One region of the Shigella dysenteriae genome, then DNA from elsewhere that is predicted to be linked to it. Evidence: predicted binding sites of a transcription regulator. Region 1 holds the regulator's gene; each other region holds the start of a gene.
What was found. Region 1 encodes CRP, which controls carbon source genes, mostly activating them, when cyclic AMP is high. Its sites were predicted from a motif close to ATGTGANNNNNNTCACAT; they were not measured.
Positions count from the first base shown of each region.

Region 2: the regulator CRP is predicted to act here: its motif matches at 5,233-5,250, upstream of ydfZ (putative selenium delivery protein YdfZ).
Region 3: the regulator CRP is predicted to act here: its motif matches at 4,318-4,335, upstream of bhsA (multiple stress resistance protein BhsA).

Region 1 is NZ_CP055055.1:4,368,767-4,376,891, reverse strand. Features, by position in the region: gene tsgA (MFS transporter TsgA) at 1-298, opposite strand, end outside; gene ppiA (peptidylprolyl isomerase A) at 569-1,141, shown strand; gene HUZ68_RS21000 (YhfG family protein) at 1,246-1,413, shown strand; gene HUZ68_RS20995 (putative adenosine monophosphate-protein transferase Fic) at 1,403-2,005, shown strand; gene pabA (aminodeoxychorismate synthase component 2) at 2,037-2,600, shown strand; gene argD (bifunctional acetylornithine/succinyldiaminopimelate transaminase) at 2,686-3,906, shown strand; gene HUZ68_RS20980 (YccS/YhfK family putative transporter) at 3,973-6,063, opposite strand; gene crp (cAMP-activated global transcriptional regulator CRP) at 6,114-6,746, opposite strand; gene HUZ68_RS20970 (OsmC family protein) at 7,048-7,452, shown strand; gene HUZ68_RS20965 (phosphoribulokinase) at 7,507-8,125, opposite strand, start outside.
Region 2 is NZ_CP055055.1:2,422,849-2,430,973, forward strand. Features, by position in the region: gene ydeI (YdeI family stress tolerance OB fold protein) at 225-617, opposite strand; gene HUZ68_RS11555 (2-oxo-tetronate isomerase) at 893-1,411, shown strand; gene dcp (peptidyl-dipeptidase Dcp) at 1,456-3,501, opposite strand; gene ydfG (bifunctional NADP-dependent 3-hydroxy acid dehydrogenase/3-hydroxypropionate dehydrogenase YdfG) at 3,638-4,384, shown strand; gene rspR (DNA-binding transcriptional regulator rspR) at 4,473-5,159, shown strand; gene ydfZ (putative selenium delivery protein YdfZ) at 5,336-5,539, shown strand; gene HUZ68_RS11580 (mannitol dehydrogenase family protein) at 5,575-7,035, opposite strand; gene ydfJ (MHS family MFS transporter YdfJ) at 7,124-8,125, opposite strand, start outside.
Region 3 is NZ_CP055055.1:1,994,283-2,002,407, reverse strand. Features, by position in the region: gene mfd (transcription-repair coupling factor) at 1-2,805, shown strand, start outside; gene ldtC (L,D-transpeptidase LdtC) at 2,949-3,911, shown strand; gene bhsA (multiple stress resistance protein BhsA) at 3,993-4,250, opposite strand; gene comR (TetR family copper-responsive transcriptional repressor ComR) at 4,491-5,123, shown strand; gene HUZ68_RS09570 (glycine zipper 2TM domain-containing protein) at 5,185-5,724, opposite strand; gene ndh (NADH-quinone dehydrogenase) at 5,951-7,255, opposite strand; gene ycfP (alpha/beta hydrolase YcfP) at 7,644-8,125, opposite strand, start outside.

The sequences.
Region 1 (8,125 bases):
AGAACAGCGCCAGGCTGTGGCTGAACATCAAACCGGCAACCGCCAGCACCATCAGGAGAAAGCCAAAACGTAACTGCGTTTTCAACGGGACGATTTCCATCAGCCAGGCATTGAGGAAGATAGAGATTAAAATGCCGGCGTTGAGGAAGGTGAAGGTGTTACTCATACTGGAAACAGGCAGATTGAAATAATCGGCGATATTTCCCATCACCATCCCGGTGACAATAACCAACGCACCAGTCAGTGCGTAGGAGAGAAAGCTAATCCATGTGAGCTTGATGCGATTGCTGTTAGTCATGATTGGCCTGCGTTCAAAAATAAAATGGCATAGCGGGATATGCCGCGAGCGGGCGATTTTAGGTGATTTTGTGATCTGTTTAAATGTTTTATTGCAATCGGTTGCTAAATTGCATTTTAAGAGGTGATTTTTATCACGGAATAAAAAGTGATCGTCAGGTTACATATATTTCAGATACGTAAAATTAGGTAAAGGGATGGCCTTGTTCTTGAAGGCTATTTAGAATCTCTTCACTTGCTTTTTTTCTGCTCTGTTTGTTAAGGAAATCTCATGTTCAAATCGACCCTGGCGGCGATGGCTGCTGTTTTCGCTCTTTCTGCTCTTTCTCCCGCAGCAATGGCAGCGAAAGGGGACCCGCACGTATTGTTGACAACCTCAGCTGGTAACATCGAACTGGAGCTGGATAAACAAAAAGCGCCAGTGTCTGTGCAGAACTTTGTCGATTATGTGAACAGCGGTTTTTATAACAACACTACCTTTCACCGCGTCATTCCTGGCTTTATGATTCAGGGCGGTGGTTTCACCGAGCAGATGCAGCAGAAAAAACCAAACCCGCCAATCAAAAATGAAGCCGATAACGGCCTACGCAACACGCGTGGCACCATCGCGATGGCGCGTACCGCTGACAAAGACAGCGCCACCAGCCAGTTCTTTATCAACGTTGCCGATAACGCCTTCCTTGACCATGGTCAGCGTGATTTCGGTTACGCGGTATTTGGTAAAGTGGTGAAAGGCATGGACGTTGCCGATAAGATTTCCCAGGTGCCGACTCATGACGTTGGTCCGTACCAGAATGTGCCGTCAAAACCGGTAGTTATCCTTTCCGCTAAAGTCCTGCCGTAATGATTTCTCGCGCGGGCAATCTTGCCCGCGCTTCTGCTCTCCCGGCGTAACCCGGATTTGCCGCTTATACTTGTGGCAAATGGACACGTTCAGGGAGGCATCAAGTGAAGAAACTCACCGATAAGCAAAAGTCCCGTCTCTGGGAGCTTCAGCGTAATCGTAATTTTCAGGCCAGTCGCCGTCTTGAAGGCGTCGAGATGCCTTTAGTCACTCTTACTGCCGCAGAGGCTTTAGCGCGCCTTGAAGAGCTGAGGAGGCACTATGAGCGATAAATTCGGCGAAGGGCGCGATCCGTATCTTTATCCAGGCCTTGATATCATGCGTAACCGGCTGAACATCCGCCAGCAGCAGCGGCTGGAACAGGCCGCTTACGAAATGACGGCGCTGCGTGCTGCGACCATTGAGCTTGGTCCGCTGGTGCGCGGTTTACCGCATTTGCGCACTATCCATCGCCAGCTGTATCAGGATATTTTCGACTGGGCAGGGCAACTGCGTGAAGTTGATATTTATCAGGGCGATACGCCGTTCTGCCACTTTGCTTATATCGAAAAAGAGGGCAATGCCCTGATGCAGGATCTGGAGGAAGAAGGTTATCTGGTTGGCCTGGAGAAAGCGAAGTTCGTCGAGCGGCTGGCGCATTACTATTGTGAAATCAACGTGCTGCATCCCTTCCGGGTGGGAAGTGGTCTGGCACAGCGGATCTTCTTCGAGCAACTGGCGATTCATGCCGGATATCAACTGAGCTGGCAGGGTATCGAAAAAGAGGCCTGGAATCAGGCAAATCAGAGTGGGGCAATGGGGGATCTCACCGCACTGCAGATGATATTTAGCAAAGTGGTAAGCGAAGCCGGGGAATCTGAGTAAAATAGCGCGGTTCTTTCGTACCGGAGCCGCCATGATCCTGCTTGTTGATAACTACGATTCTTTTACCTGGAACCTCTACCAGTACTTTTGTGAACTGGGGGCGGATGTGCTGGTTAAGCGCAACGATGCGTTGACGCTGGCGGATATCGACGCCCTGAAACCGCAAAAAATTGTCATCTCACCCGGCCCCTGTACGCCAGATGAAGCCGGGATCTCCCTTGACGTTATTCGTCACTATGCCGGGCGCTTGCCGATTCTTGGCGTCTGCCTCGGTCATCAGGCAATGGCGCAGGCATTTGGCGGCAAAGTTGTGCGCGCCGCAAAGGTCATGCACGGCAAAACCTCGCCGATTACACATAACGGTGAGGGCGTATTTCGGGGGCTGGCAAATCCACTTACCGTGACACGCTATCATTCGCTGGTGGTGGAACCTGGCTCATTACCAGCATGCTTTGACGTGACGGCCTGGAGCGAAACCCGCGAGATTATGGGGATTCGCCATCGCCAGTGGGATCTGGAAGGTGTGCAGTTCCATCCAGAAAGTATTCTTAGCGAACAAGGACATCAACTGCTGGCTAATTTCCTGCATCGCTGATTTCTGATTGCCATTCAATGATTTTTTATGCATATTTTGTGATTATAATTTCACATTTATTTATGCGTAACAGGGTGATCATGAGATGGCAATTGAACAAACAGCAATTACACGCGCGACTTTCGATGAAGTGATCCTGCCGATTTATGCTCCGGCAGAGTTCATTCCGGTAAAAGGTCAGGGCAGCCGAATCTGGGATCAGCAAGGCAAGGAGTATGTCGATTTCGCGGGTGGCATTGCAGTTACGGCGTTGGGCCATTGCCATCCTGCGCTGGTGAACGCGTTAAAAACCCAGGGCGAAACTCTGTGGCATATCAGTAACGTTTTCACCAATGAACCGGCGCTGCGTCTTGGGCGCAAACTGATTGAGGCGACGTTTGCCGAACGCGTGGTGTTTATGAACTCCGGCACGGAAGCTAACGAAACCGCCTTTAAACTGGCACGCCATTACGCCTGTGTGCGTCATAGTCCGTTCAAAACCAAAATTATTGCCTTCCATAACGCTTTTCATGGTCGCTCGCTGTTTACCGTCTCGGTGGGCGGGCAGCCAAAATATTCCGACGGCTTTGGGCCAAAACCGGCAGACATCATCCACGTTCCTTTTAACGATCTCCACGCAGTGAAAGCGGTGATGGATGATCACACCTGTGCGGTGGTGGTTGAGCCGATCCAGGGCGAGGGCGGTGTGACGGCAGCGACGCCAGAGTTTTTGCAGGGCTTGCGCGAGCTGTGCGATCAACATCAGGCATTATTGGTGTTTGATGAAGTACAGTGCGGGATGGGGCGGACCGGCGATTTGTTTGCTTACATGCACTACGGCGTGACGCCGGATATTCTGACCTCTGCGAAAGCGTTAGGCGGCGGCTTCCCGATTAGCGCCATGCTGACCACGGCAGAAATTGCTTCTGCATTTCATCCTGGTTCTCACGGTTCCACCTACGGCGGTAATCCTCTGTCCTGTGCAGTAGCGGGCGCGGCGTTTGATATCATCAATACCCCTGAAGTGCTGGAAGGCATTCAGGCGAAACGCCAGCGTTTTGTTGACCATCTGCAGAAGATCGATCAGCAGTACGATGTGTTTAGCGATATTCGCGGTATGGGGCTGTTGATTGGCGCGGAGCTTAAGCCACAGTTCAAAGGTCGGGCGCGTGATTTCCTGTATGCGGGCGCAGGGGCTGGCGTAATGGTGCTGAATGCCGGACCGGATGTGATGCGTTTTGCACCGTCGCTGGTGGTGGAAGATGCGGATATCGATGAAGGGATGCAACGTTTCGCCCACGCGGTGGCGAAGGTGGTTGGGGCGTAAATACGAAGCATCAGGCAAAAGATGTCGGATGCGGCGTGAATGCCTTATCCGATGGTTTAGCCTGCATTACGCCTTCGAATCCCGCAACTTGCGACTCAGCCAAATCCCGTGATGCGGTCGCTGACGCCATGCCATCGACGAAATGGTGTGCATGGTGTTCAGATGACCAATAACCCGCTGTAAATGCTGCTCCAGCGTACCTGCCGCGCCTTCGTGCGGCTGCATCTCCGGCGCATCCATGATATTGGCATCGCCAGAACTACCCGGTTCGTCATACTCCAGTCGCTGCTGACAACGCTGAATGGCGATTTCACAAGACTGTAAATACTCTTGTGCCAGTTCAGGTGGCAATGCCCGGTGTTCCCGCGCCAGCGTGGTCATGGCATTAATATGCTCAACAATAAACTGGCTGTGCGTTACCCACAGTTTCATATCTGCCAGATAATGGCTGTTGAACGCTGGTTCCTGCATCGCCTGATTCAATGAGTTATACAGAGTGTTATGTGCCTGATTTACCCGCATTCGCTGCCAGGCCAGTGGCGTAGGTTGCGGATCCTCGCTCAGAATCAAGCGAATCGCTTCCTGATAGGCTTCTAAAGCGTCATGGGCGTTTTTACGCAATAACCCGCTCTGCCACTGCGGCCACAGCCAGACGGTACCACCGAAAGCAATTAAACAACCAATAATGGTATCGATAAGACGCGGAAGGATGTACTGCTCACCGTTCAGCCACAACAGTTGCAGGGTATACACTGCGGTAATAGTAAAACCGACCGTCGCCCAGCCGTAGTTTTTGCGCAATATCAGGTAGCTGGCAAGGGTGGTAATCAGCATCAAGGTCAGGGTGTAACCTTCGGGAATTTTAAAGTGCAGCGCCACGCCCGCAATGATTAACCCGACCACGGTTCCCACGGAGCGATTCACAATCCTCAGACGGGTTGCACCATAGCCATTTTGCGTCACCAGCAATACCGTCATCAGGATCCAGTACGACTTCGGCAGATGCAGCGCGGTGCCCATCAGGCTGGCAACGCTTAACATCACACTGAGTCGTCCGGCATTGCGTAGCGCCGGAGACTTTAGTGACAGATAACTTTTCAGCGCCGGAAGTAACGGCATTCGCCGCTGTTTATCGGCCAGTAAGTCACGGGCATAGAGCGGTTTTTGGGTGCGCAGCACGCGGGCGATGCGGCTGAAATGCCAGTAGCAGAATTGCCCAACCGGATTATCCGGATGCTGGCGGGCGATTTTTTCCAGTGCGCCAATTTGCTTTTCCATCGTAAAACGCGTTGGCAGGCGATGGTAAAGAATGTCATCAGCCAGCACGCGCAGGCGAGCGGCGACGGTTTGCGCATTCCAGCGGATAACTTCTTCCGCATGGCTACGCTCGACCAGCTTTTGCACCTCTTCCGGCTGATGCAAACTGACCGAAATATGTTCCTGTAAATCCAGCGCCTCCTGGAAAATACGCAGCATCCGCTTGTAATCAGTATTATTTTGCGCGGAAAGCATATGCATTTGCTGATAGCACTGGGTAATTAGATCGACCGCTTTTTGCTGGCGCACCAGCAGCGGCGGCAGCGCTTTTTCAGGGTCGGTGTGCTGGGTAAGCAGGCTGTATTTGGCTTCACAATAATCTGCCAGTTCACGGTACAGCAGACTTAGTGACTCGCGCAGCGGTTGTTCGCGCCAGATCCAGAACCAAAACCAGTTAAACAATCCGTACCAGAGAGTGCCCAACGCATAGATGAGCAACGGTTCCCAGACCGGCATGTATCCCGCCAGACTGAGGGTAAAAATGGCTGCCAGCAGCGATGCGGGAAGCAATTTTGCGTGCAATGGCCCCAACTCAGCAGTGACGCCAAGTACCAGCGTTAATCCGGTCAGCAAAAAGGGCAGGGGAACATCTTTTGCCAGTAGCAGCTGTGTCAGTAAGCTACAGGTGGCAAACAGCGACGCACCAATGATTAAGCGTTTGAAAAAACGTTTATGAGGCGTATCAAGGCCCGCAATATTGCAACAGGCAGGAACGAGAGAGAAGAGCAGACCGAATCGTAATTCGCCAAGCATTAACCCAACGGCCACGGGCAAACATAGCACCAGCGTTTGTCGAAGTGCATAGTTGATATCGGGGTGATAAATCAGTCTGCGCCACATCGGGGGAAACAAAATGGCGCGCTACCAGGTAACGCGCCACTCCGACGGGATTAACGAGTGCCGTATACGACGATGGTTTTACCGTGTGCGGAGATCAGGTTCTGATCTTCAAGCATCTTCAGAATGCGTCCCACGGTTTCACGAGAACAGCCGACAATCTGACCGATTTCCTGACGGGTAATTTTGATTTGCATACCGTCCGGGTGAGTCATAGCGTCTGGTTGTTTTGCCAGATTCAGCAGAGTCTGTGCAATGCGGCCCGTCACGTCGAGGAACGCCAGGTTGCCTACTTTCTCTGAAGTGACTTGCAGACGACGCGCCATCTGTGCAGACAGACGCATCAGAATGTCCGGGTTTACCTGAATCAATTGGCGAAATTTTTTGTACGAAATTTCAGCCACTTCACAGGCGGTTTTCGCACGTACCCATGCGCTACGTTCCTGGCCCTCTTCAAACAGGCCCAGTTCGCCAATAAAATCACCCTGATTCAGATAGGAGAGGATCATTTCTTTACCCTCTTCGTCTTTGATCAGCACTGCCACAGAGCCTTTAACGATGTAGTACAGCGTTTCCGCTTTTTCACCCTGGTGAATAAGCGTGCTCTTGGATGGGTACTTATGAATGTGGCAATGAGACAAGAACCATTCGAGAGTCGGGTCTGTTTGCGGTTTGCCAAGCACCATGCGCGGTTATCCTCTGTTATAAGCTTTCTCCAGAGCCAGATAACGCCGCTGTCTCTGGATTGCCGAAATATGCTTCCCGCTACCTGGGAAGGGGCTATCAACTGTACTGCACGGTAATGTGACGTCCTTTGCATACATGCAGTACATCAATGTATTACTGTAGCATCCTGACTGTTTTAGCATAGCTTTCGCTTTGTGTCTCCTGGTGTCTCGCTTCAGCATGACCCAGGTCGCCTTCCGTTGCGCGATTTGGTTAGTACGCGTACTCTGTCAGGAAAATTGACGCAGTGGAGTAGCAAAAATGCAAGCGCGAGTGAAGTGGGTCGAAGGGTTAACTTTTCTGGGCGAATCCGCCTCTGGTCATCAGATTTTAATGGACGGCAACTCAGGCGATAAAGCACCAAGTCCGATGGAAATGGTGTTGATGGCGGCGGGTGGTTGCAGTGCCATCGATGTGGTTTCGATCCTGCAAAAAGGGCGTCAGGATGTGGTCGATTGTGAAGTAAAATTGACCTCTGAACGCCGCGAAGAGGCACCACGCCTGTTTACGCACATTAATCTACATTTTATCGTCACCGGTCGCGACCTGAAAGACGCAGCGGTTGCGCGTGCGGTTGATCTCTCTGCCGAGAAATATTGTTCAGTGGCGTTGATGCTGGAAAAAGCGGTGAATATTACTCACTCGTATGAAGTGGTTGCCGCGTGATTTAACTATCCCGTTGTGAAGCCGGATAGTATTTTATCCGGCGTAATAGCAGAGTTACTCGATTTTCTTTCCTTCCATCAATCGTTGCACCAGCGGCAGCATAATTAATTCCATTGCCAGACCCATTTTGCCGCCGGGCACCACTAACGTATTGATGTGGGAAATGAATGAGCCTTGCAACATCGCCAGCAGCCAGGGGAAATCGATCCCTTCCAGATTACGAAAATGGATCACCACAAAGCTTTCATCCAGCGACGGGATACCTTTTGCCGCGAACGGGTTTGAAGTGTCGACGGTGGGAACGCGCTGGAAGTTAAGATGGGTGCGGGAAAACTGCGGTGTGATGTAGTTGATATAGTCTTCCATTGAACGCACTACTGAGTCCATCACTGCTTCTCGTGAGTGCCCGCGCTCGCTGGTGTCGCGGATCAGTTTTTGAATCCACTCAAGGTTAACGATAGGCACCACGCCGACCAGTAAGTCCACATGCTGCGCAACGTTATGCTGTGGCGTGACTACGCCGCCGTGTAAACCTTCATAAAACAGTACATCAGTGGGTTCTGGTAAAGGTTGCCAGGGGGTGAATGTTCCCGGTACCTGATTCCAGGGTACGGCTTCATCGTAGGTATGCAGATATTTGCGAGATTTCCCTTTGCCGCTCTGACCGTATTCA
Region 2 (8,125 bases), 1.9 Mb from region 1:
CGCTATTCTAACGAGAGAAAAGCAAAATTACGTCAATATTTTCATAGAAATCCGAAGTTATGATTCATCTCTGAGATAACATTGTGATTTAAAACAAAATCAGCGGATAAAAAAGTGTTTAATTCTGTAAATTACCTCTGCATTATCGTAAATAAAAGGATGACAAAAAGCATAACCCAATACCCTAATGGCCCAGTAGTTCAGGCCATCGGGCTAATTTATTTTTATTTCTGCAAATGAGTGACCCGAACGACGGCCGGCGCGCTTTTCTTATCCAGACTGCCGCTAATGTTGATCATCTGGTCCGGCTGAACTTCTCGTCCATCAAAAACGGCCGCAGGAATAACAACATTAATTTCACCGCTCTTATCGCGAAAAACGTAACGGTCTTCTCCTTTGTGAGAAATCAAATTACCGCGTAGTGAAACCGAAGCGCCATCGTGCATGGTTTTTGCGAAATCAACGGTCATTTTTTTTGCATCATCGGTTCCGCGATAGCCATCTTCTATTGCATGAGACGGCGGTGGCGCTGCATCCTGTTTTAAACCGCCCTGGTCATCTGCCAACGCATAAGGCATGACAAGAAAACTTGCTAATACAATGGGCTGAAATTTCATACTGACTCCTTAATTGCGTTTGGTTTGACTTATTAAGTCTGGTTGCTATTTTTATAATTGCCAAATAAGAATACTGCCAATTGTTATAAGGCATTTAAAATCAGCCAACTAGCTGTCAAATATTCAGAGAGTTTAACTCACTAAAGTTAAGAAGATTGAAAAGTCTTAAACATATTTTCAGAATAATCGGATTTATATGTTTGGAAATTATTATATTGGACGAGCATACAGAAAAAGCAAATCACCTTTACATATAAAAGCGTGGATAAAAAACAGTGAACATTAATAGAAATAAAATTGTACAACTTGCAGATACCGACACTATTGAAAACCTGACATCCGCGTTGAGTCAAAGACTTATCGCGGATCAATTACGCTTAACTACCGCCGAATCATGCACCGGCGGTAAGTTGGCTAGCGCCCTGTGTGCAGCTGAAGATACACCCAAATTTTACGGTGCAGGCTTTGTTACTTTCACCGATCAGGCAAAGATGAAAATCCTCAGCGTAAGCCAGCAATCTCTTGAACGATATTCTGCGGTGAGTGAGAAAGTGGCAGCAGAAATGGCAACCGGTGCCATAGAGCGTGCGGATGCTGATGTCAGTATTGCCATTACCGGCTACGGCGGACCGGAGGGAGGTGAAGATGGTACGCCAGCGGGTACCGTCTGGTTCGCGTGGCATATTAAAGGCCAGAACTACACTGCGGTTATACATTTTGCTGGCGACTGCGAAACGGTATTAGCTTTAGCGGTGAGGTTTGCCCTCGCCCAGCTGCTGCAGTTACTGCTATAACCAGGCTGGCCTGGCGATATCTCCAGGACAGCCATTGGTGGTGTTTATATGTTCAAGCCACGATGTTGCAGCATCGGCATAATCTGAGGTGCCTTACCGCGCCATTGTCGATACAGGCGTTCCAGATCTTCGCTGTTACCTCTGGAAAGGATCGCCTCGCGAAAACGCAGCCCATTTTCACGCGTTAATCCGCCCTGCTCAACAAACCACTGATAACCATCATCGGCCAACATTTGCGTCCACAGATAAGCGTAATAACCTGCGGCATATCCGCCACCAAAAATATGGGCGAAATAACTGCTGCGATAGCGTGGCGGTATAGCAGGAAGATCCATATTTTCCGCCACCAGCGCCCGCAATTCGAAATCATCGACATCCTGCATTGCTTCGTTTTCTTCCAGGCAATGCCAGCGCATATCGAGAAGTGCGGCGCTAAGCAGTTCGCTCATCTCATACCCTTTGTTGAACAGGCTGGCATTACGCATTTTCTGTTGCAGTTCGTCAGGCATTGCTGCCCCGCTCTGATAATGCCGGGCGTAGCGAGCGAATACCTGCGGATGCGTTGCCCAGTGTTCGTTGATCTGCGACGGAAATTCGACAAAATCACGCGGCGTGTTGGTGCCGGAGAGCGTGGCATAACGCTGGCGGGCAAAAAGGCCGTGCAGCGTATGACCAAATTCATGGAATAAGGTTATGACATCATCCCAGAGTAACAACGCAGGCTCACCGGCAGCGGGTTTCTGATAATTGCAGACGTTATAAATTACCGGATGCGTTTCATTAAGCGTTGATTGCTCAACAAAATTGCCCATCCATGCACCGCCGCTTTTTGAATCACGGGCGAAGAAATCACCGTAAAATAACGCCAGCCCCACGCCATTATGATCAAAAATTTCCCACACCCGAACGTCAGGATGGTAGACAGGAATATCAAAACGTTCGACAAACTTAATACCGAAGAGCTGATTCGCGGTCCAGAATACACCTTCATTCAACACCGTGTTTAATTCAAAATATGGCTTGAGCTGCGCCTCATCAAGATCAAATTTCTCCCGCCGGACCTGTTCGGCATAAAATGCCCAGTCCCACGGCTGCGCGCTAAACCCGCCCTGCTGCTTATCAATAACCGCCTGTATGGAGGCTAATTCATCGCTCGCACGTTGACGCGCCGCTGGAACAATTTCCCGCATAAAGTTGAGTGCTGCTTCAGGTGTTTTTGCCATCTGATCGGCGATTTTCCATGCGGCATAATGAGGAAAACCGAGTAATGTAGCCTGTTGTGCACGGATCTCCACCAGACGTTGAATGATAGCGCGGGTATCATTGGCATCATTTTTTTCCGCTCGCGTCCAGCCCGCAATAAACAGTTTTTCACGCGTCGCACGATCGCGCATTTCGGCAAGCGCCGGTTGTTGGGTGGTATTCAGCAGCGGAATCAGCCATTTGTTATCCAGACCTTTCTCGCGAGCCGCCTCTGCCGCCAGCGCAATCTCTTGCTCACTCATTCCTGCCAGTTGCGCGATATCGTTCACAACCAGACCGCCGGATTTATTTGCTGCCAGTAATCGCTGGTTAAACTGGCTGGTCAGGGTCGCAGCTTCTGTATTCAGTACTTTTAATTTTGCTTTATCAGCATGCGCAAGCTTGGCTCCGGCAAGGACAAAACGTTGATGAATCACCTCCACCAGGCGGATGGATTCACTATCAAGCCCCAGAGATTCACGGCGTTGCCAGACAGCATCTACCCGCGCGAATAATTCACCATTCAGATAGATATCATTAGCCAGTTCCGCCAGTTCAGCGGAAAACTGCTCGTCAAGACGCTGTAATTCATCATTGGTATGCGCCGCAGTCATCGCAAAAAAGACGCTGGTAACGCGGGTAAGTAATTCTCCGCTTTGTTCCAGTGCCAGAATAGTATTGTTGAAATCAGGTGTTTGCGGGTTAAGCGCGATGGCAGCAATTTCTGCCCGCTTTTGCAGCATTCCCTCATCGAATGCCGGGCGATAGTGATGATTGGCAATTTGATCAAAATGGGGAGCCAGATACGGCAGTGTGCTTTGCACAAGGAAAGGATTCATTGTTGTCATTTTCTTCTCCTGAACGCGAGGTGTTCCATAGCGTAGGCTTACTGATAACGGAGTGCAATCTTGCAAACCAGTATTACCCGCTCTTAAGCATCACGTGCTATGTTATTGACACACAAAAGCGTTGAGGAACAGTGAGATGATCGTTTTAGTAACTGGAGCAACGGCAGGTTTTGGTGAATGCATTACTCGTCGTTTTATTCAACAAGGGCATAAAGTTATCGCCACTGGCCGTCGCCAGGAACGGTTGCAGGAGTTAAAAGACGAACTGGGAGATAATCTGTACATCGCCCAACTGGACGTTCGCAACCGCGCCGCTATTGAAGAGATGCTGGCATCGCTCCCTGCCGAGTGGAGCAATATTGATATCCTGGTAAATAATGCCGGCCTGGCGTTGGGCATGGAGCCTGCGCATAAAGCCAGCGTTGAAGACTGGGAAACGATGATTGATACCAACAATAAAGGCCTGGTATATATGACGCGCGCCGTCTTACCGGGTATGGTTGAACGTAATCATGGTCATATTATTAACATTGGCTCAACGGCAGGTAGCTGGCCGTATGCCGGTGGTAACGTTTACGGTGCGACGAAAGCGTTTGTTCGTCAGTTTAGCCTGAATCTGCGTACGGATCTGCATGGTACGGCGGTGCGCGTCACCGACATCGAACCGGGTCTGGTGGGTGGCACCGAGTTTTCCAATGTCCGCTTTAAAGGCGATGACGGTAAAGCGGAAAAAACCTATCAAAATACCGTTGCATTGACGCCAGAGGATGTCAGCGAAGCCGTCTGGTGGGTGTCAACGCTGCCTGCTCACGTCAATATCAATACCCTGGAAATGATGCCGGTTACCCAAAGCTATGCCGGACTGAATGTCCACCGTCAGTAATTTTTATACCCGGCTTAACTGCCGGGTTATTGCTTGTCACAAAAAAGTGGTAGACTCATGCAGTTAACTCACTCACAAGCAAGAACGAATGACCGTCGAAACGCAACTTAATCCCACACAGCCTGTCAATCAGCAGATTTATCGTATCCTTCGTCGCGACATTGTCCATTGCCTGATTGCTCCAGGCACACCGTTGTCGGAAAAAGAAGTTTCTGTTCGTTTCAATGTGTCACGCCAGCCGGTTCGTGAAGCCTTTATTAAACTGGCGGAAAACGGCCTGATTCAAATTCGTCCGCAGCGTGGCAGCTACGTCAACAAAATTTCCATGGCCCAGGTGCGCAACGGCAGTTTTATCCGTCAGGCCATTGAGTGCGCGGTGGCGCGTCGGGCGGCGAGCATGATTACCGAAAGCCAGTGCTACCAACTGGAACAAAATCTTCACCAGCAACGCATTGCCATTGAGCGCAAGCAACTGGATGATTTTTTTGAACTTGATGACAACTTCCATCAACTCTTGACGCAGATTGCCGACTGTCAACTGGCGTGGGATACCATTGAGAACCTGAAAGCAACCGTTGATCGCGTGCGCTATATGAGTTTCGACCACGTTTCTCCACCAGAAATGCTGTTACGCCAGCATCTTGATATTTTCTCTGCCCTGCAAAAACGTGATGGCGATGCGGTAGAACGTGCAATGACGCAACATTTGCAGGAAATCAGCGAATCCGTGCGCCAGATCCGCCAGGAAAATAGCGACTGGTTTAGCGAAGAGTAATTCATTTCCTCTCATCCCATCCGGGATGAGAGTCTTTACCCCCGCCTTATGGCTCATGCATGCATCAAAAAAGATGTGAGCTTGATCAAAAACAAAAAATATTTCACTCGACAGGAGTATTTATATTGCGCCCGTTACGTGGGCTTCGACTGTAAATCAGAAAGGAGAAAACACCTATGACGACCTACGATCGTAACCGTAACGCAATCACCACTGGCAGCCGTGTTATGGTTAGCGGCACCGGTCACACTGGCAAGATCCTGTCGATTGATACTGAAGGTCTGACCGCTGAGCAAATCCGCCGCGGAAAAACCGTAGTTGTTGAAGGTTGTGAAGAGAAACTGGCACCACTGGACCTGATTCGTCTCGGCATGAACTAAGCGTGTGAATGCCGCCGATGGCGGCATTGCTTTTTTTACTTCACGGAATATTTTGCCACGGTCGCTTTCGCGCCATGCGCTAATAAAGACAAGTACGCTTCCGTCACTTTTGCAGTAAACAAGCTATTGTCTGGCAAATCACCACCAAAAATCGCCTTAATCGCCAGCAATGACTGGACGCGCGCTTTCCCTTCGGCACTACTTTGTACAGCCTTCTGAATAACAGGTAACAGTGGGTCACTGATTTCTATCGGATTTCCCTGTTCATCAACACCACCGACATAACGCATCCAACCCGCGACGCCCAGCGCCAGCAGATCGAACTTGCTGTCATGCGCCAGATGCCAGCGAACAGAATCCAACATCCGCTGTGGCAATTTCTGGCTGCCATCCATCGCAATCTGCCAGGTTCGATGACGTAACGCCGGGTTGCTATAGCGTTCAATTAATCGGTTAGCGTAATCTTGCAAATCAACGCCCTGCACTTTCAGCGTCGGCGCTTGTTCCTGCAACATCAAGCCATACGCCGCATAACGATAATGTTCATCTTCCATACAGTCATTAATGTGCTGATATCCGGCAAGATAACCCAAATACGCCAGGAATGAATGACTGCCGTTGAGCATGCGCAACTTCATCTCTTCATAAGGCAGTACATCGCTAACCAGTTCGGCTCCCGCTTTTTCCCATTCCGGACGTCCGGCAACAAAATTATCTTCGATTACCCACTGGCGGAAAGGTTCACAGGCAACGCCAGCAGGATCGCGCACACCGGTAAGCTGTTCGATTTTCGCCAGCGTATCCTCTGTCACTGCGGGCACAATACGGTCCACCATTGTTGATGGGAAAGTCACGTTATCTTCGATCCATTGTGCCAGTTTTACATCAACGGCTTGCGCGTAGGAAGTGACAACGTCACGCATAACATGACCGTTTTCTGGCATGTTGTCACATGACATGACGGTAAATGCGGGAAGTCCTGCCGCTTTACGGCGAGCCAGCGCCTCAACAATCACCCCTGTTGCTGTTTTCGGCTGGTGGGGATTTTGCACGTCGGCAGCGACCATCGGGTGATCGAGCATTAACTGTCCGGTCGCCGGAGAGTGGAAATACCCTTTTTCGGTGATTGTCAGAGAGACAATCGCGATTTGCGGTTCACACATCGCAGCCAACACGGTTTCTAAGCCATCTATCTGTACGTGCAAGGCTTTTTTAACGACGCCAACGACGCGAGCCGTCCACGCATCGGCCGACATTTCCGCAACGGTATAAAGATTATCTTGCTGTTGTAAATCGGCAATTTGCTGTTCGCCACCGATTAAGTTGACCTCATAATATCCCCAGTCACTGAAATGTTCTGTAGCAAGAATATCGGCATACACGCCCTGATGCGCACGGTGAAATGCACCAAAGCCTAAATGAACAATTCTTGGGGCCAGGTTATTACGATCATAAACAGGGAGTGTCGCTTTTGCTGATAACAAATTATTTCCCATAACAATTCCTTAAATTTAAATATGGCAAGCTACATGTTTTGTTATATGGATAAAAATCCCCTCTCCGGTAAGAGAAGGGATTGAGGATTTACAGACTTCTGGAAGGTTGCGCAGCTCTTACAACACGCGGTTGATCTTCCGCAGCGTCTTCCAGCGCACTTAAATCACGGTCTTTCACTTCTGGCATTTTCAGCGCAGAGATTAAACCAATCACTGAATATGCCATGATCATAATGGCGATTGGATACCAGGATTCCGTCATGGTGCAGAAAATACCTGCCAGGATAGGACCAAAACCGGAAGCGATAAGACCACCAATTTCTTTTGAAATAGCCATCCGGGTAAAGCGGTTTTTACAGCCGAACATTTCTGCCATGGTAATGTTTTCCAGAGCAAATAATCCCAGCACCGCACAGTTATGAATCACAATCAGTGCAACCATAATGGTGCTCGGGGCATAGCTTTTATCTACGATGATAGAAAGCATTGGCCATGCCAGCACAATCGCGGAGGTATTCATAATAATATACGGGATCCGGCGACCAATTTTATCGGATAACCAACCAAGGAACGGAATGGTCATAAAGCCGAGAATCGAACTGATCATCAATGCATCTGTTGGAATTGCTTTGTTAAACAATAACGTCTGTACTAAATAGCCTGCAAGGAAAGTCTGAATTAACCCGGAGTTACCTGCCTGACCAAAACGCAGTCCTGTTGCCAGCCAGAAGGATTTGCTCTGGAACATGCTACCAGCAGGTGCAGGTTTTGCTGTCGGTTGGTTGCTGTCGTTAACTTTCTCAAAGACCGGGCTTTCTTTCAGATTCATACGCAACCAGATAGCAAAGACCATCACGACAACGCTCGCCAGGAACGGTATACGCCATCCCCACGCCAGCAGTTCCTCTTTACTGAGAATGAAGAACATAAAGGCCCAGATTGCCGTTGCGCTCAAGGTTCCGCAGTTAGTTCCCATAGCTACAAATGAGGAGATAATTCCGCGCTTACCTTTTGGCGCATATTCCGCCAGCATCGTACCGGCACCGGAAATTTCCGCACCTGCACCCAACCCCTGAATAATACGCAGCGT
Region 3 (8,125 bases), 2.4 Mb from region 1:
CACGAATTTCCGACCGATAAAGCGGCAATTGAACTGTTCCGCAGCCAGTGGCGTGATACCTTCGAAGTGAAGCGCGATCCGGAACATATTTACCAGCAAGTGAGTAAAGGCACATTACCTGCCGGGATCGAGTACTGGCAGCCGCTATTCTTCAGCGAACCGCTGCCGCCACTGTTCAGTTATTTCCCTGCCAATACCTTGCTGGTGAATACTGGCGATCTGGAAAACAGTGCCGAACGTTTCCAGGCTGATACACTGGCGCGTTTTGAGAATCGCGGCGTCGATCCGATGCGCCCACTGTTGCCACCACAATCGCTCTGGCTGCGGGTGGACGAGCTCTTCTCAGAGCTGAAACACTGGCCCCGAGTGCAGCTAAAAACTGAACATTTACCGACAAAAGCCGCGAATGCCAATTTAGGTTTCCAGAAACTGCCAGACCTGGCCGTTCAGGCACAACAAAAAGCGCCGCTGGATGCGCTGCGTAAGTTCCTCGAGACTTTCGATGGTCCGGTGGTGTTCTCGGTAGAAAGTGAAGGTCGCCGTGAAGCGCTGGGTGAACTGCTCGCACGAATTAAAATTGCTCCGCAACGCATTATGCGTCTTGATGAAGCCAGCGACCGTGGGCGTTATCTGATGATTGGCGCTGCCGAACATGGTTTTGTCGATACGGTGCGTAACCTGGCGCTGATTTGCGAAAGCGATCTGCTCGGTGAACGCGTTGCCCGCCGTCGTCAGGACTCTCGCCGCACCATCAACCCCGATACACTGATCCGCAACCTCGCGGAGCTGCATATTGGTCAGCCGGTGGTCCATCTGGAGCACGGCGTTGGTCGTTATGCCGGAATGACCACGCTCGAAGCTGGAGGCATTACTGGCGAGTATTTGATGCTCACCTATGCCAACGACGCCAAACTGTATGTTCCGGTGTCGTCACTGCATCTGATTAGCCGTTACGCAGGTGGCGCGGAAGAAAACGCCCCGCTGCATAAACTTGGCGGTGATGCGTGGTCACGCGCGCGGCAGAAAGCGGCGGAAAAAGTGCGTGATGTGGCGGCGGAATTGCTGGATATCTACGCGCAACGCGCCGCCAAAGAGGGCTTCGCGTTTAAACACGATCGTGAGCAGTATCAGTTGTTCTGCGACAGCTTCCCGTTTGAAACCACGCCGGATCAGGCGCAGGCCATTAATGCGGTGCTTAGCGACATGTGTCAGCCACTGGCAATGGATCGTCTGGTGTGCGGCGATGTTGGCTTTGGTAAAACAGAAGTGGCGATGCGCGCCGCTTTCCTGGCAGTAGATAACCACAAGCAGGTGGCGGTGCTGGTGCCTACCACCCTTCTCGCGCAGCAGCATTACGACAACTTCCGCGACCGTTTCGCCAACTGGCCGGTACGTATCGAAATGATCTCCCGTTTCCGCAGCGCCAAAGAGCAGACGCAAATCCTTGCGGAAGTGGCGGAAGGGAAAATCGATATTCTGATCGGTACGCACAAACTGCTGCAAAGTGACGTCAAGTTTAAAGATTTAGGCCTGCTGATTGTCGATGAAGAACACCGCTTCGGGGTGCGTCATAAAGAGCGCATTAAAGCGATGCGCGCGAACGTGGATATTCTGACGCTTACTGCAACGCCGATCCCACGTACGCTGAATATGGCAATGAGCGGAATGCGTGACCTGTCGATTATCGCCACGCCGCCCGCCCGTCGTCTGGCAGTTAAAACCTTTGTCCGTGAGTATGACAGCCTGGTGGTCCGGGAGGCGATCCTGCGTGAAATTTTGCGCGGAGGACAGGTTTATTATCTCTACAATGATGTGGAAAACATTCAGAAAGCCGCCGAACGGCTGGCAGAACTGGTGCCAGAAGCGCGGATCGCCATCGGTCACGGGCAGATGCGCGAGCGCGAACTGGAACGGGTGATGAATGATTTCCATCATCAACGTTTCAACGTGCTGGTTTGTACAACCATTATCGAAACCGGGATCGACATCCCGACAGCCAACACCATTATCATTGAACGCGCGGATCACTTCGGTCTGGCGCAGCTGCACCAGTTACGCGGTCGCGTCGGACGTTCGCATCATCAGGCATATGCATGGTTGCTGACACCGCATCCAAAAGCGATGACTACCGATGCACAAAAACGTCTTGAAGCGATTGCCTCGCTGGAAGATCTCGGTGCAGGTTTTGCGCTGGCAACGCACGATCTGGAGATCCGCGGCGCGGGTGAACTGCTTGGCGAAGAACAAAGTGGCTCAATGGAAACCATCGGTTTCTCGCTGTATATGGAGTTGCTGGAAAACGCCGTCGATGCACTGAAAGCCGGACGCGAGCCGTCGCTGGAAGATCTCACCAGCCAGCAAACAGAAGTCGAGCTGCGGATGCCGTCGCTATTGCCAGATGATTTCATCCCTGACGTGAACACGCGTCTGTCGTTCTACAAACGTATTGCCAGCGCCAAAACGGAAAACGAACTGGAAGAGATCAAAGTCGAGCTTATCGATCGCTTCGGCCTGCTGCCGGATCCGGCGCGTACCCTGCTGGATATTGCCCGTCTGCGCCAGCAAGCGCAGAAACTGGGGATCAGGAAGCTGGAAGGTAATGAGAAAGGCGGCGTGATCGAATTTGCCGAGAAGAATCACGTTAATCCGGCCTGGTTGATTGGTTTGCTGCAAAAACAGCCGCAGCATTACCGCCTTGATGGTCCGACGCGCCTGAAGTTTATTCAGGATTTGAGTGAGCGGAAAACGCGTATCGAATGGGTACGCCAGTTTATGCGTGAACTGGAAGAGAACGCGATCGCTTAATGGTAAATCGGGGGCGTTTCTGCGCCCCCATCTGCAACATTTACAAATTCTTTGCACTTCCCTGCACTATCCGACACTGTCACCATCCATAATTCAGGCTTATCTGTTTATTACAATAACCTTATATTTATTATGGATTTTTGGTGATGATCAAAACGCGTTTTTCTCGCTGGCTAACGTTTTTTACGTTCGCCGCTGCCGTGGCGCTGGCGCTACCGGCAAAAGCCAACACCTGGCCGCTGCCGCCAGCGGGCAGTCGTCTGGTTGGCGAAAACAAATTTCATGTGGTGGAAAATGACGGTGGTTCTCTGGAAGCCATCGCCAAAAAATATAACGTCGGCTTTCTCGCTCTGTTACAGGCTAACCCCGGCGTTGATCCTTACGTACCGCGCGCGGGCAGCGTGTTAACGATCCCGTTGCAAACCCTACTTCCAGACGCGCCGCGCGAAGGCATTGTGATCAACATTGCGGAGCTGCGTCTCTATTACTACCCGCCGGGTAAAAATTCGGTAACCGTGTATCCAATAGGTATTGGTCAGTTAGGTGGTGACACGCTGACACCGACAATGGTGACCACCGTTTCAGACAAACGTGCAAACCCAACCTGGACGCCAACGGCAAACATCCGCGCCCGTTATAAAGCACAGGGAATTGAGTTGCCTGCGGTAGTGCCGGCTGGACCGGATAACCCAATGGGCCATCATGCGATTCGTCTGGCGGCCTATGGCGGCGTTTATTTGCTTCATGGTACGAACGCCGATTTCGGCATTGGCATGCGGGTAAGTTCTGGCTGTATTCGTCTGCGGGATGACGATATCAAAACACTCTTTAGCCAGGTCACCCCAGGCACCAAAGTGAATATCATCAACACTCCGATAAAAGTCTCTGCCGAACCAAACGGTGCGCGTCTGGTTGAAGTACATCAGCCGCTGTCAGAGAAGATTGATGACGATCCGCAGCTGCTGCCAATTACGCTGAATAGCGCAATGCAATCATTTAAAGATGCAGCACAAACTGACGCTGAAGTGATGCAACATGTGATGGATGTCCGTTCCGGGATGCCGGTGGATGTCCGCCGTCATCAAGTGAGCCCACAAACTCTGTAAATCCTGGATAAAAAAATCCCCGCGACACGGCATGTCGCGGGGAAAAAATCAGCAGTAGCAGGCATTAATGAGGGTTAATGCTTATTTATAAATTACTGCTGTTCCATGGAGGGTATTCGGACCGGTTACAGAAGTAATACGGAAAGATTTTGCGCCCATCTCATCCGCTTTTTGCGCCAGCTGTTCTTCCAGCGATCCCAGATTTGTCCCCGCGTTAGCACTGATTGTACCGACTTTTTGTTGGCCTTCTGGCGTTGACTGAACTTCGACAGCCGCAAAGCTGGCAAATGACATGGAGCTTAAAATCGCCGCAGCGATGAGGGTTTTTACGTTTTTCATAATAGTGGCCTTATGCAGATGAATGACGTCGCAAGCAATTACTTAACGATCGATAACTAAATGATAGATGTGATCTGGATCACATACAAGATATTTTTTATAACAATCATTAATTAATTTAAAAATCTTTAAATTTCAGTTAAATAGAAAGCAATTATTTTTATGGGATCTGGACTGGTGAACGGAGGTGATTATTTTTATAATAACCTTTCATTCACAGTCACCAGGTACAACGGCATCATGGCAACTGACTCAACACAATGTGTAAAAAAAAGCCGTGGCCGCCCAAAAGTGTTCGACAGGGATGCCGCGCTTGATAAGGCCATGAAATTGTTCTGGCAACACGGTTATGAAGCGACTTCTCTTGCGGACCTCGTCGAAGCGACCGGAGCCAAAGCGCCCACGCTATACGCGGAATTTACCAACAAAGAGGGGTTATTTCGTGCCGTTCTCGACCGCTATATCGATCGTTTTGCCGCTAAGCATGAAGCACAGCTGTTTTGTGAAGAGAAAAGCGTGGAGTCTGCGCTGGCTGACTATTTTGCTGCCATCGCCAACTGCTTTACCAGCAAAGACACCCCGGCAGGCTGCTTCATGATCAACAACTGCACCACCCTCTCCCCAGATTCAGGAGATATCGCCAATACGTTGAAATCACGCCATGCGATGCAAGAGCGCACTTTGCAGCAGTTTTTATGTCAACGACAAGCGCGCGGGGAAATCCCGACCCACTGTGACGTGACGCATCTGGCAGAATTCCTTAATTGTATTATTCAGGGGATGTCGATCAGCGCACGCGAAGGTGCATCGCTGGAAAAACTGATGCAGATTGCCCGAACGACTTTGCGTTTATGGCCGGAACTGCTGAAATAAGTCGCAAAAAAAGCCCCTCAGCCTGAGCGAATGAGGGGCCAAATTGCAGAGTACAGCCTTGTTATACTTTGTTATTCAAAATCAGTTGCCCGTTGCTATCTAGCGGGATCTGCGTACCCGGATCGCGGTCCATGCGGATTTTGCCCTGCTGATCGCCAATCTTATAGGTCACATCATAACCGAGCATTTTTTCTGACTTGTCATACACCGTTTTACAACGCTGTTGCGTAGTCGTGTAAGTATCGCTTTCCTGGAGAGAGCCCTGGATCTGGTTACCGGCATATCCACCACCCAGCGCCCCCACAACAGTGGCGACATCTTTACCACGACCACCACCAAACTGATGCCCTATCACGCCGCCAGCAACAGCCCCGAGCACCGACCCGGTAATGCGATTTTCATCCTGCACCGGTCGACGATGGGTCACTGTGACGTTGCGACACTCCTGACGCGGTGTTTTAACCGTTTCCTTGATTGGGGTTGCAGAAACAACCTGAGCGTATTGCGGGCCCCGTTCAAACACGTTCAGACTGGCCACTGCCGCTACGCCCAGCGCAGCTGCGACACCAATCCCGATACCCGCCAACATTGATTTATTCACGGGAACACCTCCTTCTTTGCAGTTATGCCAATCATGCAAGCGAAGGAGAAAAGCAGCTATCAGACAGAAGATGAAAAGCGCGGGAATGGCTGGAAATACTTAAGGATTCGGAGGAGTCTGAAGGAATGCCTGATGCGACGCTTAACGCGTCTTATCAGGCCTACCGCTCGTACCATTTGTCCAGGGCGGATGAGGCGTTTATGCCACATCCGCCAGTGTACGTCGATTAATGCAACTTCAAACGCGGACGGATAACGCGGTTAATACTCCCCACCAGCATCATTAATCCGGTTTTAAAGTAACCATGCAGCGCAATCTGATGCATTCGGTATAGCGAGATATATACAAAGCGCGCAATTCGTCCTTCAATCATCATTGAGCCGCGCGTCAGGTTACCCATCAGGCTACCGACGGTGGAGAAGTTCGACAGCGATACCAGCGAACCATGATCTTTATACTGATAATTTTTCAGCGGCTTACCGTTCATCTGCGCCAGTATGTTGTTCATTGCGCAAGTCGCCATCTGGTGTGCAGCCTGAGCACGCGGCGGAACAAAGCCCCCTTCCGGACGCGGGCATGACGCGCAGTCGCCAATAGCGTAAATGTCTGGATCGCGGGTGGTTTGCAGCGTCGGTTCCACCACCAGCTGGTTGATACGGTTAGTTTCAAGACCACCGATACCTTTCAGGAAGTCTGGCGCTTTGATCCCGGCTGCCCACACCATCAGATCAGCCTCAATATATTCGCCATCTTTAGTGTGCAGGCCGCCTTCATCAGCACTGGTGACCATGGTTTGCGTCAGCACGCGAACGCCAAGTTTCGTTAGCTCGTTGTGGGCCGCAGCAGAGATACGTGGCGGTAATGCAGGCAAAATACGTTCTCCCGCTTCTACCAGCGTTACGTTCAGGGCTTCGTTGGTCAGGCCTTTGTAACCGTAGCTGTGCAGTTGCTTGACCGCGTTGTGCAATTCAGCGGAGAGTTCTACACCCGTCGCGCCGCCGCCGACAATCGCAATGTTCACTTTGCCATTTGCGCCCAGGTTGGCGGAGTATTTCAGGAAGAGATTCAGCATCTCCTGGTGAAAGCGACGCGCCTGGTGCGGGTTATCGAGGAAAATGCAGTTCTCTTTGACACCTGGCGTATTGAAATCGTTAGAGGTGCTACCCAGCGCCATTACCAGGGTGTCATAGGCGATTTTACGTTCCGGAACCAGCAGTTCACCTTTCTCATCGCGCAGTTCTGCAATAGTGATTGTTTTCGCTTCACGATCAATATCAATGACGGAACCCAGCTGGAACTGGAAACCATGATTGCGCGCATGGGCCAGATAGCTCAACGCATCGACGCCTTCATCAAGCGAGCCAGTCGCCACTTCGTGCAGCAGCGGTTTCCACAGGTGGCTGTGGTTACGATCGACCAGCGTAATTTTGGCTTTTTTCTTGCGTCCCAGCTTATGCCCCAGCTGTGTTGCCATTTCCAGCCCACCAGCACCGCCGCCGACAATCACAATTTTTTTCAATGGCGTAGTCAACGTGACCCCCTTAAATTTATTAACCAATTGTTAATTAATGGTTATTAACATAGCTCTTAATTAACAACAGGTTACAGCAATGAAAATGTTCTTCGCTATTGAGAATAACATGAATGGTGCATTGGTCATACCAAAATTGATGTTAATCAAGTTTTGTTGCTGAAAAGATAGGCGACTTTACCGGGTGAGATCAAAAAACAGAGTTTATTGTTTATTATTTGAGCGAGTTTGTGAGAGTGATATAGAGTGAGGGGTGTTCGGTAGGCCTGATAAGAGGCGCATCAGGCATTGATGCTCGACTGTCGGATGCGGCGTAAACGCCTTATCCGACCCACAGGATCCGGAGCGCATCAGGTACCGGCAAGGTTACCTGATGCGACGAGGGCATTTACCCGAGGGTTTTGAACGCTTTAATGCGCTGTAAATGCGGGGAGATATTCTTGAATTTGTGCGTCTGCTCTTCGTCCCAGACAATCTCGTAATAATGATGCAACTCTTCAGATGTCCGCTGGCTGTTAAGCGCTTCATCATTACGCGACAAAATCACCAGGCAACGATCGCGATTCTTCTCGCGGAAGTTGGTCACACACTTAGTGGCAATATCGGCATACTCTTCCGGGCGATCAATCTTGCCTTCCATGTTCTCATAAGGGAACAAATTAGGGTTGAAGATCACCTGGCGGATATCGCAAAGAAAACCAATCCGTTCCGCCCAGTATCCGCCCAGACCAACGCCGCAAATCAGCGGACGCTCGTCGACGTTCAGTTGCAACATTTTGTCCACTTCTTTGAGCAGATGCTGCATATCATGTTTCGGATGCCGCGTACTGTAGCTTATCAAGCGTACATCCGGGTCAATAAACTGCAATT